2 regions of the Dechloromonas sp. ARDL1 genome follow, and region 2 is predicted to be linked to the other one. Evidence: predicted binding sites of a transcription regulator. Region 2 holds the regulator's gene; the other holds the start of a gene.
What was found. The regulator sigma-54, encoded in region 2, starts transcription at its own class of promoters, with help from an activator protein. The targets are predictions, from matches to a motif close to TGGCACGCTTNCTGCTNA.
Positions count from the first base shown of each region.

Region 1 (7,674 bases), 780 kb from region 2:
ATTCCTCGACGATTTCGGCCAGCGTCTCGGCATCGAACAAGGTATCGAGCATCGAGGTATCGACGGCGCCGTCGAGTTCCGGGTCGCGCCAGCAGGAAGTGCGGTTGGCAATCTTGTTGGCGACGTAGAGCACGTCCGACAGATTACCGACAGACTCGATCTCCCGATCGGTCTCGTGGTCGCGCACCGCCTCCAGCACCGGCTCCGGCGAGCCCAGCGCCGACAGCAGTGCATGACCGATGTTGTCGTGCCAGCCAACAAGCAGGCCGTGCAACTCGACCTTGTCGTTAACCAGCTCGGGAAAGTTGGCAGCGCGGGACATCAGGTAGAAGACGCCGAGATCGTGCACCAGCCCGGTGAACATTGCCTCGTCGCCATTAATCCTGGCCAGCTTGCGGGCCAGGACGCGACACAGTGCCGCGACATGCGAGGTGTGCTCCCACAGGCGCTGCGAAATCCCCTCGAACGGCTGCATCTGCTTGGACTTCAGCAACTGTTCCATGGCCACGGCAAAGGACACGGTGCGCACCGCCTCCATGCCGACCCGGACGATGGCGCTCTTCACATCGGCGATCTCGCGGCCGCTCGGGTTCAATGCCACCGAGTTGGCCATGCGGATGATCTTGGCGCTCATCAGCGGCTCGGCGCCGACCAGCTTCGCCAACTGCTCGATGCTCAGGTTGGGGTCCTTGAGCGCGCTGCGCACCTGGAAGGTGATGTCGAGGAAGGTCGGGAAGGTAATCTCGGAACCCGACAGGTCGCGGGCGATGTCTTCGAGAACCTTGAAGGTGACGGCGTTGGTCATGGGATACCTTTGAACGGGTGTTCAGGCGAAGCCGGGAACCAAAACGCCCCCGGCTATTGTCGGGTCAGAACGGAATGTCGTCGCCCAGATCGTCGAACGAGGGCTTCGGCTTGTTCTTCGGCGGCGCCGGGGCGTAATCGGCCGGCTCGTCGTAGCCGCCACCGCCGCCACCTGCCGGTGCGCCCATGCCCTGGCGCGAACCGAGCATCTTCATGTCGTCGCAGCGGATTTCGGTGGTGTAGCGCTCCTGGCCGTCCTTGTCTGTCCACTTGCGGGTACGCAGGCTGCCCTCGACGTAGACTTGGGAGCCCTTCTTCAGGTACTGGCTGCAAATCTCGGCCAGCTTGCCGAAAGCCGAGATGCGCACCCACTCGGTCATTTCCTTGCGCTCGCCGGTCTGCTTGTCCTTCCAGGTTTCGGTACAGGCGATGCTGAAATTGCAGATTGCCTCGCCGCTGGCGGTATAACGCGTTTCCGGATCGCGCCCCAGATTCCCGATGCCGATCCATTTATTAACCGATGCCATTGCCTGTATCTCCTAAACAGTGGGTGCCGCATCGGCCGGTTGGCGCCGCTGCGGGAAATTCATGGTATTCGCCACCACCAGCCAGATCAGGACCAATCCGGTGCATGCGGCAAAAACAGCATTATCGCCGAAATGCTGCGCAATAGTTCCGCCCAGCGCGCCGCCGATGAAAAGCCCCACCGCCTGCGTCGTGTTGTACACGCCCAGAGCCGCACCCTTGGCGGCTGGCGGCGCGGTGCGCGAGACCAGGGAAGGCAAGGTGGCTTCCAGCACGTTGAAGGCGACGAAGAACAACAAAAGCCACAAGGCCAGCGCCCACAGGCTTTCGTGCATCAGGTACAGCCCGGCCTGGACGACAACCAGCAGGCCGACCGCGGCGATGAAGACCGGCCGCATCTTGTCCTTGCGCTCGGCGGCGATGATCGCCGGCACCATGATGACAAAGGACACCAGTACTGCCGGCAGATAGACCTTCCAGTGCGCTGCCGCTGCCAAGCCACCGTGATTGACCAGGGCGTGCGGCAGAACGACGAACATGGCCATCTGCACCATATGCAGCGTGAAGATGCCGAGATTCAGGCGCAGCAGGTCGGCGTCAAAAATCACCCGCCGCAATGGTAGTTTCTCGTGACCGTGCGGCGGCGGGGCCGGCGGCACCGCCTTGAGCAGCAGGACAATGGCCGCCAGCGCCAGCGCACCGGTCATCACGAACAGCCCGCCCATGCCGATCCATCCGTACAGGATGGGAGCGCCGACCAGCGACAGGGCAAAGACGAGCCCGATCGACGAGCCGATCATGGCCATCACCTTGGTGCGATGCTCCTCGCGCGTCAGGTCGGCAGCCAGTGCGGTGACGGCGGCCGAGATGGCACCCATGCCCTGCAACACGCGGCCGACGATGATCCAGGTCATGTCCGGCGCCCAGGCGGCGACAAAACTGCCCAGCGCGAAGATAAGCAGGCCGACGACGATGACCCGCTTGCGACCGAAGATGTCGGAAGCGATGCCATAGGGAATCTGGAAAAAAGCCTGTGTCAGGCCATAGGCGCCAAGGGCGAGGCCGACCAGCGCCAGGTTGTCGCCCCCGGGAAGTGTTTTTGCATGAACCGAAAAGACCGGCAGGATCAGGAACAGGCCGAGCATGCGCAGGGCGAAGATGGAGGCCAACGAGGCACCGGCGCGGCGCTCATCGGGGCTCATGCGATCGGAGGGGGGGGACATTATGGTTTGGTTATGTTGCATTGCAGCGGGGCGGGAAGTTTAGCAGGTTTGGGGATGGGGTAACGGGGGGCGCGCTGAGGTTGTTGTTGGCGCAAACCGTGGTTATTTCATTGTTCAAGCGTTGCTTTCCGCCCTTGCGGGGCGTCTCACTTTCTTTTGCTTCGCCAAAAGAAAGTAAGCAAAGAAAAGGCGACCCCGGGTCGGTGCCCGCTACGCGGGTTCCCTGCGCTACTCGAAACGCCGGGCGGCTTGCCTGAACTCGCCTGCGGCTCAAACAAGGCAAGCCGAAGGCTCCCGGCATTTCTGCGTTGCTCGGCACCTTCCAAGGGGCCCGAAAAAGCGTCCGGTATCGAACGGAAACAAGACTTTGAGCATTTGCACCGAACCATCGCACTGCGCCATTTAACGGACGACGGCACCCAGTCGCGTGACGCCTTTCGGGTCCCCATCTGAAGCGCCGAGCAACGCAGCTACTGGCGGAAAAAGGGCGAGGACTGTTTGAGGCCCGTAGGGCCGAGTTCCGCAGCCCTCGCCAGTAGCGAGTAGCACAGGGAAGTCGGCGAAGCCGACCGCGTAAGCTGGGGTCGCCTTTTCTTTGGCTACTTTCTTTTGGCGAAGCAAAAGAAAGTACGCCCGCCCTCAAGGCGGAAAACAACGCTTAAAAAAAGCCACCCGTTCGGAAACCCGAACACCCCCAACACCGAGAAATTCGGTTTTCCGATACCACTCCACCCGCACCAGAACAGCCAATCACAAAAAATCAGCCACTTACAGCACAAACAACCCCTGGCACGCCCCGTGCAATGGATTAACCCACCCACAGCCTCGACGCTGACGGCCATGAATAAACACAGGAGACAACCGATGCCCACCACACCGCCCCGCCTCGAGCACGACCTGCTCGGCGACCGCGAGGTTCCCTGCACCGCCTACTACGGCGTGCACACCTTGCGCGCCTTGGAGAATTTCCCGATCACCGGCATTTCGATTGCCGTTTATCCCGACCTGATCCGCGCCCTGGCCCAGATCAAGAAGGCCGCGGCCCAGGCCAACCAGCAGCTGGGATTGCTCGACGCCATACGCGCCGACGCCATCGTCGCCGCCTGCCGCGAGGTGATCGACGGCAAGCTTCACGACCAGTTTGTCGTCGATGTCATCCAGGGCGGTGCTGGCACCTCGACCAACATGAACGCCAACGAGGTGATCGCCAACCGTGCCCTCGAAATCCTCGGCAAGGAACGCGGCGACTACAAGGCGCTGCACCCGAACGAACACGTCAACATGAGCCAGTCGACCAACGACGTCTATCCGACGGCGCTCAAGCTGGCAACCTATGTCGGCATCTTCCGCCTGGTCGAGGCCATGGCTTATCTGCGCAAGGCCTTCGAGCGCAAGGCCGACGAATTCGCCGACGTGCTGAAGATGGGCCGCACCCAGTTGCAGGATGCCGTGCCGATGACCCTCGGCCAGGAATTCTCGACCTACGCCGTGATGCTCGGCGAGGACGAGGAGCGCCTGAAGGAAGCCGCGCTACTCATCCGCGAAATAAACCTCGGTGCCACCGCCATCGGCACTGGCATCAACGCCCACCCCGACTACGCCCCGCTGGTCTGCCGCAAGCTGGCCGAAATCAGCGGCATCCCGGTCGTCACCGCACCCAACCTGATCGAAGCGACCCAGGACTGCGGCAGCTTCGTGCAGCTGTCCGGCGTCTTGAAGCGCGTCGCCGTCAAACTGTCCAAGGTGTGCAACGACCTGCGACTGCTCTCCTCCGGCCCGCGCGCCGGCTTCAACGAGATCAACCTGCCGCCGCGCCAGGCCGGTTCATCGATCATGCCGGGCAAGGTCAATCCAGTCATCCCGGAAGTCATGAACCAGATTGCCTTCGAGGTCATCGGCAACGACGCCACCGTCACCTTCGCCGCCGAAGCCGGCCAGCTCCAGCTCAACGCCTTCGAGCCGATCATCGCCCACAGCCTGTTCAAAAGCGTGCTGCACCTGACCAATGGCTGCAAGGTACTCGCCGACCACTGCGTCAATGGCATCACCGCCAACCGCGACCTGCTTCGCGAATCGGTCGAGCGCTCCATCGGCATCGTCACCGCCCTGAATCCCTACATCGGCTACGCCAACGCCACCGAAGTCGCCGCCGAGGCCTTCCGCAGCGGCCGTGGTGTCGCCGAGGTGGTCACCGAGCGCGGGCTGATGAGCGTCGAACAGCTGACCGAGGTCCTGCGACCAGAAGTCCTGACCCGCCCGCAGCACATTCCGGCCGCCAAGGCCCACTGATTACCCAAAAGCAATCCATTCGAGAGAAGGAAGACAACTCCATGAAAATGAATCGCCTGACCACCTGGATCGGCATCGCCATGGTCCTCGGCGTCGCCGTCGGCTACGCCTGCAACACCCTGGCGCCATCGCCGGCGGCCGCCAAGGAAATTGCCGGCTACTTCGGCATCCTGACCGACATCTTCCTGCGCATGATCAAGATGATCATTGCTCCGCTGGTCTTCGCCACCCTGGTCGCCGGGCTGGCCAACATGGGCGACTCGAAGACAGTCGGCCGCATCGGCGCCAAGGCGCTGGGCTGGTTCATCGTCGCCTCTTTCTGCTCGCTGTTCATCGGCCTGTTGTTCGCCAACCTGCTGCAGCCGGGCGCCGCGCTCGCCGTGCCGCTGCCGGAAAGCGCCGCCGGCTTGAACCTCAAGACCAGCGCGCTGAACCTCAAGGACTTCATCACCCACGTCTTCCCCAAGAGCATCATGGAAGCCATGTCGGGCAACGAAATCCTGCAGATCCTCGTGTTTGCCGTGTTCTTCGGCCTGGCCCTCGGCCACCTGCACAACCAGACCGCCCGCTCGCTGGTCAACACCATGGATGAAGTGGTGCACGTCATGCTGAAGGTCACCGACTACGTCATGCGCTTCGCCCCGTTCGGCGTCTTCGGCGCGGTCGCCGGTGCCATCACCACCCAGGGCCTGGGCATGCTGGCTGTCTTCGGCAAGTTCATGCTTAGCTTCTACATCGCCCTCGCCGTGCTGTGGGCCGTGCTCATCACAGCCGGCTACATCGTTCTCGGCAAGGATATCTTCCGCCTGCTTAACCTGGTACGCGGCCCGATGCTGGTCGGCTTCTCGACCGCCAGCAGCGAATCGGTCTATCCGAAGCTGATGGAACAGCTGGAAAAATTCGGCATCAAGAACCGCGTCACCGGCTTCGTGCTGCCGCTCGGTTACTCGTTCAACCTCGACGGTTCGATGATGTACACCACCTTCCTGGCCCTGTTCATCGCCCAGGCCTACGACATCCCGATGTCGCTGACCGCCCAGATCACCATGCTGCTGGTGCTGATGGTCTCCTCCAAGGGTATCGCCGGCGTGCCGCGCTCCTCGCTGGTCGTCGTCGCCGCCGTACTGCCCATGTTCGGCCTGCCGGAAGCCGGCCTGCTGCTGATCCTCGGCATCGACCACTTCCTCGACATGGGCCGCACCGTGACCAATGTGCTGGGCAACGCCATCGCCACCGCCGCCGTCGCCAAATGGGAAGGTGCCATCGACCCGGTGCCGGCCGAACTGGCCGATGCCGACGAGGCCCTGCCTGTACCGGAAGACGCCGTCACCCAGGGCGCCTGATCCGTTTTGTCTCCTCCGGGATCGGCCATCCCTCTGAGCTGATCCCCTTGCTTGCCCGGCGCCCGCGCCGGGCTTTTTTACTGCAAACGTCCTGAACACACCATAATTCACCCATGATCGACTGGACCATCCTCGCTCCCGCTGCCTTTTTCGCCGGCATGGTCGATGCCGTGGTCGGCGGCGGCGGCCTGATCCAGATTCCCGTGCTGCTCTCGCAGTTCCCGCAGACGGCCATCCCCGTACTGTTCGGTACCAACAAGGTATCGAGCATCGCCGGCACCGGTGCCGCCCTGTGGCGCTACGCCCGCAGCGTACGCATCCCGTGGCTCGTCGTCCTGCCGGCCACCGTTGCTGCCCTGCTCGGCGCCTGGGGCGGCGCCGCGCTGGTCGCCTGGCTGCCGCGCGAAACCATGCGCCCGCTGGTTGTCGTCATGATGATCGCCGTCGCGCTCTATACCTTCATGAAGAAGGATCTCGGCCAGCAGGTGACGCGCGTCATCGACGGCCGCGACCGCTGGAAAGGCGCCCTGTTCGGCGGCATCATCGGCCTCTACGACGGCTTCTTCGGCCCGGGCACCGGCAGCTTCCTGATCTTCGGCTTCGTCCGCCTGTTCGGCATGGACTTCGTGCAGGGCTCGGCCAGCGCCAAGGTCATCAACTTCGCCACCAATCTCTCGGCCATCGCCTTCTTCGCCAGCCACGGCCCAATCCTGTGGCAGGTCGGGCTGGTCATGGCCGTCTGCAACCTGGCCGGCTCGTGGATGGGCACCCACCTGGCGATCAAGCATGGCGCCGGTTTCATCCGCAAGGCCTTCCTCGGCGTTGTCGTCGTGCTCATCGCCAAGCAACTGGCCGATCTCCTCGGCTGAGCGCGGTAACATAGACCGTCCCTCCCGGCCCGCCCATCGATGCTCCGAGTCCGTTCCCTGCCGCTATTGCTGCTCTGCCTGCTGCTGGTCGCCCTGAGCGGCTTTTCGGCCTACCGGATCGCGCAGCGTCTGGGCATCGCCGACCTGCAGGCGACCGGCCTGCACCGGCTCGATCTCTACGCCACCAGCCTGGAGCGCGAAATCGGCAAATACGCCTACCTGCCCGGCACCCTGAGCCTGACGCCGGAAGTGCTCGATTTGCTGGCCGGCAAGGGCGGCGAACAGGCGAGCGCCCGGGTCAACAACTATCTCGAGAAGCTCAACGAACGCACCGGCACACTGGCCATCTATGTCATGGACACCCAGGGCAAGGTATTGGCTACCAGCAACTGGCGACGCCCGGACAGTTTCCTCGGCGAAGACCTGTCCTTCCGTCCTTATTTCCGCGAAGCCCTGGAGAGCGGCAACGGCCGATTTTTTGGCATCGGGACGACGCGCGGCGAACCCGGCTACTACCTCGCCTCGGCACTGACCGACGACCATGGCACACTCGGGGTGGCGGTCATCAAGGTCAGTCTCGAACAACTCGAAAAATCGTGGACGACGGTCGAGGCCCCCGTG
Region 1 covers NZ_CP168939.1:3,110,510-3,118,183, forward strand. The annotation lists gene AB6Q56_RS15450 (HDOD domain-containing protein) at 1-805, opposite strand, end outside; gene AB6Q56_RS15455 (single-stranded DNA-binding protein) at 870-1,331, opposite strand; gene AB6Q56_RS15460 (MFS transporter) at 1,344-2,552, opposite strand; gene aspA (aspartate ammonia-lyase) at 3,417-4,841, shown strand; gene AB6Q56_RS15470 (dicarboxylate/amino acid:cation symporter) at 4,883-6,184, shown strand; gene AB6Q56_RS15475 (sulfite exporter TauE/SafE family protein) at 6,298-7,053, shown strand; gene AB6Q56_RS15480 (sensor histidine kinase) at 7,093-7,674, shown strand, end outside.
Region 1: aspA (aspartate ammonia-lyase) is a predicted target of sigma-54. The motif match lies at 3,340-3,357, and genes of this name have one in related genera.

Region 2 (7,674 bases):
GCCGGCAGGCACGGCGACGACGCTGGCGATGTAGAGCATGCCGCCCATGATGACGCCCATCTGCACGAAATCGAGGATGGCCACCGAGAGCATGCCGCCGAAGGTGGTGTAGGTGAGCACGATGGCGGCACCGAGGATCATGCCGGCCGTCTGGCTGATGTAATCGTTGGTCACGACGTTGAAGACCAGGCCGAGCGCCTTGATCTGGGCCGATACCCAGCCCAGGTAGGAGGCGACGATGCACAGCGTGGTCAGCACTTCGACGCTGCGGTTGTAACGCATGCGGAAGTAGTCGCCCAGCGTCAGGATATTGAGCTTGTAGAGTTTCTTGGCGAAAAAGAAGCCGGCGATGATCAGGCACATCGACGAGCCGAAGGGGTCGGCGACGACGCCGGTCAGCCCTTCCTTGACGAAGGTGGCGGAGACGCCGAACACGGCCTCGGCGCCGAACCAGGTGGCGAACACGGTGGCGGTGACCACCGGTAGCGGCAGGTGGCGGCCGGCGACGGCGAAGTCCTTGGCGCTATGAACGCGGGTGGCCGCGTAGAGGCCGATGCCGATGGAAAGAAGCAGGTAGAGAACGACGAACCAGATCAGCATGGGCGCGCAACCGACAAGCTAAGGGGTTGAAATTGCGCGGATTATAAGGTTATTGCGCGTTTTCGCGACGTCAAAAAGGTGGCTCGCTGTGAAAATCCATGCGCTCGCCGGTTGCCGGATGCGCAAAGCCCAGATTCATCGCATGCAGCAGCAGGCGATCGGCCATTTTTTCCGCTACACCACCGTACAGATCGTCGCCGAGAATGGGGTGTTGCAAGGACATCATATGCACCCGCAACTGGTGCGAACGGCCGGTGACCGGTTCCAGTGCGACGCGGGTCGTCTGCTTCTCGATATCGCGGCCGAGCACACGGAAGCGCGTTTGCGAGGGGCGGCCGAGATCGAAATCGACTTTCTGCTTCGGCCGGTTCGGCCAGTCCACGATCAGCGGCAGGTCCACGCCGCCTTCGTCGTAGGGCAGCAGGCCGGCTAGCACGGCGACGTAGAGCTTGTCCACCTGGCGGTCCTGGAACATCTTGGAGAGACGGCGGTGCATGTCGGCGCCGCGGGCAAAGACCAGGATGCCGGAGGTCGACATGTCCAGTCGATGCACGGTCAGCGCATCCGGGTACTCCTGTTGCACCCGGCTGAGCAGGCAATCCGCCTTGTGCTCGCCACGGCCGGGAACCGACAAGAGACCGCAGGGTTTTTCGGCAATGATCAGGAAATCGTCGGCAAAAACAACGGGCGAAGCGCCAGGGGGTGGGGGCAGATAGGCAGTCATCGGGGGGCGAGGCGAATTCGGCAGCGGGCATCCTTGAAAGCCATCGGTTCCTGGCTCCAGCCCGGTCCCGGCGAGGTCTGCATGCAGCCCCGGGCACCGTCCACCTTGCTTGTCCACCAGTACCAGGGCGCCGGCGCACCGCTGGCGGCCGTGCCGGCCAGTAGCAGGAGAAGGATGGGTAAGCGTCTGATCGACATGAAGAATTTTCTTGCCAAGAAAAGGCGGGTCAATGTACTGTACGTATACACAGTATCCGGTTGGCCGTTATCGGGGGCGAATATACCGCGTTTGGGCCGGGCCGGATAAACGGTTTCCTGCAATTTCTATTCCATCTTTGGCCCCTGTGCCATAATCCGCTCAAATTTTCGAGGTCACACCATGGACGACAACAAGGCAAAGGCGCTCGCCGCAGCGCTGCAACAAATCGAAAAGCAATTCGGCAAAGGCTCCATCATGAAGATGGGCGACGCCGAAATCGACGAAGGCATTCAAGTCGTGTCGACCGGTTCGCTTGGCCTCGACATCGCGCTTGGTGTCGGTGGCCTGCCGCGCGGCCGCGTCGTCGAAATCTACGGCCCGGAATCGTCCGGCAAGACCACGCTCTGTCTGCAGGTCGTCGCCGAAATGCAGAAGCTCGGCGGCACGGCGGCCTTCATCGACGCCGAACACGCGCTCGATCCGCAATACGCCCAGAAGCTCGGCGTCAATGTCTCCGACCTGCTGATTTCGCAGCCGGACACCGGCGAACAGGCGCTGGAAATCGCCGACATGCTGGTCCGCTCCGGCTCGGTGGACATCATCATCGTCGACTCGGTCGCCGCCCTCACCCCGCGTGCCGAAATCGAAGGCGAAATGGGCGACCAGATGGTCGGCCTGCACGCCCGCCTGATGTCGCAGGCGCTGCGCAAGTTGACTGCCAATATCAAGAAGACCAACACGCTGGTTATCTTCATCAACCAGATCCGCATGAAGATCGGCGTCATGTTCGGTTCGCCGGAAACCACCACCGGCGGCAACGCGCTGAAGTTCTATGCTTCCGTCCGCCTCGACATCCGCCGCATCGGTTCGATCAAGAAGGGCGACGAGGTCATCGGTAGCGAAACCAAGGTCAAGGTTGTCAAAAACAAGGTTTCTCCTCCGTTCCGCGAAGCCATCTTCGACATCCTCTACGGCGAAGGTATTTCCCGCCAGGGCGAAGTCGTCGAAATGGGCGTCGCCCACAAGTTGGTCGACAAATCAGGTGCCTGGTACGCCTACAAGGGCGAGAAAATCGGCCAGGGCAAGGACAATGCCCGCGAATTCCTAAAGGCCAACCCGGAAATCGCCGCCGAAATCGAAGCCGGCATCCGCGAGGCCGCCAGCACCACCGTGATCAAGCCGACCAAAGCCAAGGCCGATGCCTGACCTGCGCGTGCGGGCCCTGCAACTACTCACCCGGCGCGATTACAGCCGGGCCGAGTTGAAGACCAAGCTCGCATCGCATGCCGAATCCGAGGAAGAACTCGACGCCGTGCTCGACACCCTGCAAAGCGAACGCCTGCTGTCCGATACCCGCTATGCCGCCCAGCGCGTCGTGGCGCGCGCCGGGCGTTACGGCAATGCGCGGCTGAAGCAGGAATTACGGCAGAAAGGCGTTGCTGACGAAGAAATCGCTGCCGCGCTTCCGGAGGGGGGCGATGAAACCGAACGCTGCCGCAGCGTCTGGCAGCGCAAGTTCAGGGAATTGCCGCAATCGCCGGAAGAGCGTGCCAAACAGCAGCGTTTCCTGCAATATCGCGGTTTTTCCAGCGAAGCCATCCGCCGCGTCCTGCGCGGTCTCGAGCAATGACCACGTCTGCCGCCAAACTGACCGCCAACAACCTGAAGAAGCGCTACAAGGCGAGGACCGTCGTCGAGGACGTTTCCTTCGAGGTCAAGTCGGGCGAGGTGGTCGGCCTGCTCGGTCCGAACGGCGCAGGCAAGACCACCTGTTTCTACATGATCGTCGGCCTGGTCGCGGCCGATGGCGGTGAAGTCCATATCGACGACAACCGCCTGACGCACCAGCCGATGCACAGCCGGGCGCGCCTCGGACTGTCGTATCTGCCGCAGGAAGCCTCGGTCTTCCGCAAGCTCAACGTCGAGGAAAACATCCGCGCCGTCCTCGAACTGCAGAAGCTGCCCGAAGCCGAACTGAACGACCGCCTGGAAGGCCTGCTCAAGGAGTTGCATGTCGACCACGTGCGCCACGTCAATGCGGCCGCCCTCTCCGGTGGTGAGCGGCGCCGCGTCGAAATCGCCCGGGCGCTGGCCACCAGCCCGCGCTTCATCCTGCTTGACGAACCGTTCGCCGGGGTCGATCCAATCGCCGTGCTGGAAATCCAGAAGATCATCCGCTTCCTGAAGGAGCGCGGCATTGGTGTGCTGATCACCGACCACAACGTCCGTGAGACCCTCGGCATCTGCGATCACGCCTACATCATCAATGCCGGTAATGTACTTGCTGCTGGACGGCCAGCTGAAATCGTGGAGAATGAAAGCGTGCGCAAGGTATATCTCGGCGAGCACTTCAAGCTCTGACCGAGCCGCACCAGACCCCAACCGATGAAGCCGGCACTCCAACTCAAACTATCCCAGCATCTGGCGCTGACCCCGCAGTTGCAGCAGTCGATCAAGCTGCTGCAGTTGTCGACCATCGAGATGCAGCAGGAAATCGAGCGCTACCTGCTCGAAAATCCCATGCTGGAACGCGAGGACGAGGGGCCGGAGTCGTTCGCCAACGCCCAGCAGTTTGATTCCCCGCGCAACGAGGAGTCGCGCAGCGAGAGCAGTGAAGAGCGCGAGCCGCGCGAGGACCGCGAAACCGAACCGCCGAGTTCGCCTTCCGAGGTCGATGACGACCGCTGGGCTTCCGATGCTGGCACTTTTACCGGAGCCGGCCGCGACGAAGACGATGACAGCGACAGCCAGGATATTCATGCTGCCAACGTCAGCCTGCGCGAGCATCTTGGCTGGCAACTCGGGATGACCCAGCTGAATGAGCGCGACCGCAGTCTGGTTCGCTTCCTGATCGAAGCGCTCGACGACGACGGCTACCTCTCGGCGTCCCTGCAGGAGCTGTGGGAAACCCTGCCGCCGGAATACGAGATCGAGCTCGAAGAGCTCGAAATCGCGCTGCGTCACATCCAGAACTTCGACCCGACCGGAATCGGTGCGCGCAATCTGCAGGAATGCTTGCGCCTGCAACTGAAGGCCTTGCCGGACGAGTACGATCGCAACGTGGCGCTGGTCATCGTCGAGAAACACCTTGAATTGCTGGCGGCCCGCGATTTCGCCAAGTTGCGTCGAGTCACCGGCTATGACGACGAGGATCTGAAGGCCGCCCAATCCCTGATCACCAGCCTGAACCCGCGTCCGGCTGCTGGCTATGCTCAGGTCGAGGCACGCTACATCACGCCTGACGTGATTGTGAAAAAGCTCAAGGGCAAGTGGACGGCCTACATCAACCCGGACGCCTATCCCCGTCTGCGCATCAACCGTTTGTATGCCGAGATTCTCGCCAAGCAGCGGCGCGGCAACGGCAACATGTCCACCCAGTTGCAGGAGGCTCGTTGGCTGATCAAGAACGTCCAGCAGCGCTTCGATACCATCCATCGCGTCACGCAGGCCATTGTCGACCGCCAGCGCCAGTTCTTCGAGCATGGCGAAGTCGCCATGCGGCCACTGGTCCTGCGTGAAATCGCCGACATCCTCGGCCTGCACGAATCGACGGTGTCGCGCGTGACCAGCCAGAAATACATGGCCACGCCGCGCGGCATTTTCGAACTGAAATACTTCTTCGGCAGCCATGTCGCCACCGATACCGGTGGGGCTTGTTCTGCCACGGCCATCCGGGCCTTGATCAAGCAATTGATCGGAGCCGAGGAAGGCAAGAAGCCCTTGTCGGATAGCCAATTATCCGAAATACTAGGCCAGCAGGGAATCGTAGTTGCCCGACGTACGGTAGCCAAATACCGCGAGTCGCTCAACATCCCACCGGTCAATTTACGCAAGACCCTGTAGAGAGAGGAGAAAAAAGTGAATCTGCAGATCAGTGGTCATCACATCGAAGTAACCCCCGCACTGCGCGAATACGTGGAAAACAAGCTGGATCCCGTGGTCCGTCACTTCGATAAAGTGACCGGCGTCAACGTGGTGCTGTCTGTCGAAAAGCTGAAGCAGAAGGCTGAAGTCACCGTGCACGTTCCGGGCAAGGACATGCATGTCGAAGAGTCCGGCGACGATCTCTATGCCGCCATCGATTCGATGTTCGACAAGCTTGACCGACAGGTCCAGAAGCACAAGCAAAAGGTCCAGGATCACCATCGCGGTGAAAAGCCCGGGCTGCATGCCGCCGAATAAGCGCCCAATGGCCGCAGCGTAAGCTGCGGCTTTGTTTTATCCACTCTTATGAACCCTCTCAACAATCTACTGAGTGCCGATCAGGTGCTGCTGAATCTCGAAGCCAGCAGCAAGAAACGCGTTTTCGAACAAGCCGGCATCCTGTTCGAAACCCGTCTGGGTCTGGCCCGCTCGACCATTTTTGACAGCCTGTTTGCCCGTGAAAAACTCGGTTCCACCGGTTTGGGTCAAGGCGTCGCCATTCCGCATGGGCGCATCAAGGGCCTCAAGCAGGCTGCCGGCGCATTCATGCGCCTGACAACACCGGTGCCCTTCGACTCTCCGGACGGCAGGCCGGTCGACCTGTTGTTTGTCCTGCTCGTTCCCGAGCAGGCGACCGAGCAGCACCTCCAGATCCTCTCGGAACTGGCCCAGCGTTTTTCGGACCGGGGATTCCGGGAGAAGCTGCAGACGGCCGCCGATTCGACCGCGGTTTTAGCGCTATTTCAGTCCTGAGTTCCAGTCGTGCGTCACGTCAGTCTGGTTCAGCTATACAAGGATAATCGGGAAAAGTTGCTGCTGAACTGGCATATTGGTCAGAACGCAGACCGTCGCATCGAAATCAAGGGCTCCAACAGCTACGGGGCCGATTTGGTTGGTCATATCAACATCATTCACCCAGAGCGTGTGCAGGTGCTTGGCCTGGCCGAGTATGACTGGGCGATGCACATTGGCGAGCGGCGTTTCGGCCAGATGTTTGTCGACCTGCTCAGTGCTCAGCCGCCAGCCGTCATTGTCGCCGATGGCCTGACGCCGCCGTCCCAAGTGGTGGAAACCTGTACCCAGACAGGTACGCCGTTGATCAACTCGCCCAAGCCCTGCTCGGCAGTCATCGACCTGCTGCGTATCTATCTATCGGCCCGCCTCGCCGACACCGTCAGCCTCCATGGCGTCTTCATGGATGTCCTGGGGATGGGCGTACTGATTACCGGCGATTCGGGGGTCGGCAAGTCGGAACTGGCACTCGAACTCATCTCCCGGGGGCATGGCTTGGTCGCCGACGATGTGGTCGAGATGGCACGAATTGCGCCGACCACCATCGAAGGCCGCTGCCCCGGCATGCTGCGGGATTTCCTCGAGGTGCGTGGGCTCGGGCTGCTCAATATCCGGACCATCTTCGGCGAAACCGCCTCGCGCCGGAAAATGAAGCTCAAGCTGATTGTTCATCTGCAAAAGACGGCTGCCGCAGCCGATGCGCCCCGTCTCCCCCTGGATGCCCAGACCCAGGAGGTGTTGGGGGTTCCGGTGCGCAAGGTCGTCATTCCCGTGGCGGCCGGTCGCAACCTGGCGGTCCTGCTCGAGGCGGCGGTACGCAACACCATCCTGCAATTGCGGGGCATCGATAGCCTGCAGGATTTCATGGATCGCCAGCAGCGCATGATGCTTGACGATGACGCATGAATCGCTGATAGTACGTCGGCGTTTTTGCACACTACGGGGGACATCCACCATGAAAAAACTGATCGCGCTGCTGCTTGTCGCGTTTTCCGCCAATGCCGTTTATGCCGCCGACGATTGTGCTGCCCGCGCAGCCGAAAAGAAGCTGGCTGGCGCTGCCAAGAACAGTTTCATGAAGAAATGCCAAGCCGACGCCGGGGCTCCCGCCGAAAACGCCGAGTGCGCCGCAAAGGCCAAGGAAAAGAAACTGGCCGGTGCCGCCAAGAACAGCTTCATGAAGAAATGCTCGGCTGACGCTGCCGCAAAGTAATCCGAACCGAGAAGAAATATATCCGACGTCGGCCGCCTTCAGGCGGCCGATTGCCGTTTACAGATGCTCGAAGTCGGCGAGGTCCGACTGTGGGTCGTTGGCGGAGCTGCCGAACCCGAATTTGCCTTTGCCGTCGAGTTGCATCTCATTGCGGCGAACCATGACTTCCTGGCGGCCGGACAAGGTCACGAAAGTGCCATTGGTACTGGTATCGATCAGGTAG
Region 2 covers NZ_CP168939.1:3,888,404-3,896,077, forward strand. The annotation lists gene AB6Q56_RS19220 (sodium:solute symporter family protein) at 1-600, opposite strand, end outside; gene AB6Q56_RS19225 (RluA family pseudouridine synthase) at 671-1,324, opposite strand; gene AB6Q56_RS19230 (hypothetical protein) at 1,321-1,521, opposite strand; gene recA (recombinase RecA) at 1,703-2,728, shown strand; gene recX (recombination regulator RecX) at 2,721-3,152, shown strand; gene lptB (LPS export ABC transporter ATP-binding protein) at 3,149-3,883, shown strand; gene AB6Q56_RS19250 (RNA polymerase factor sigma-54) at 3,908-5,365, shown strand; gene hpf (ribosome hibernation-promoting factor, HPF/YfiA family) at 5,381-5,704, shown strand; gene ptsN (PTS IIA-like nitrogen regulatory protein PtsN) at 5,753-6,199, shown strand; gene hprK (HPr(Ser) kinase/phosphatase) at 6,209-7,144, shown strand; gene AB6Q56_RS19270 (hypothetical protein) at 7,194-7,451, shown strand; gene AB6Q56_RS19275 (FHA domain-containing protein) at 7,509-7,674, opposite strand, start outside.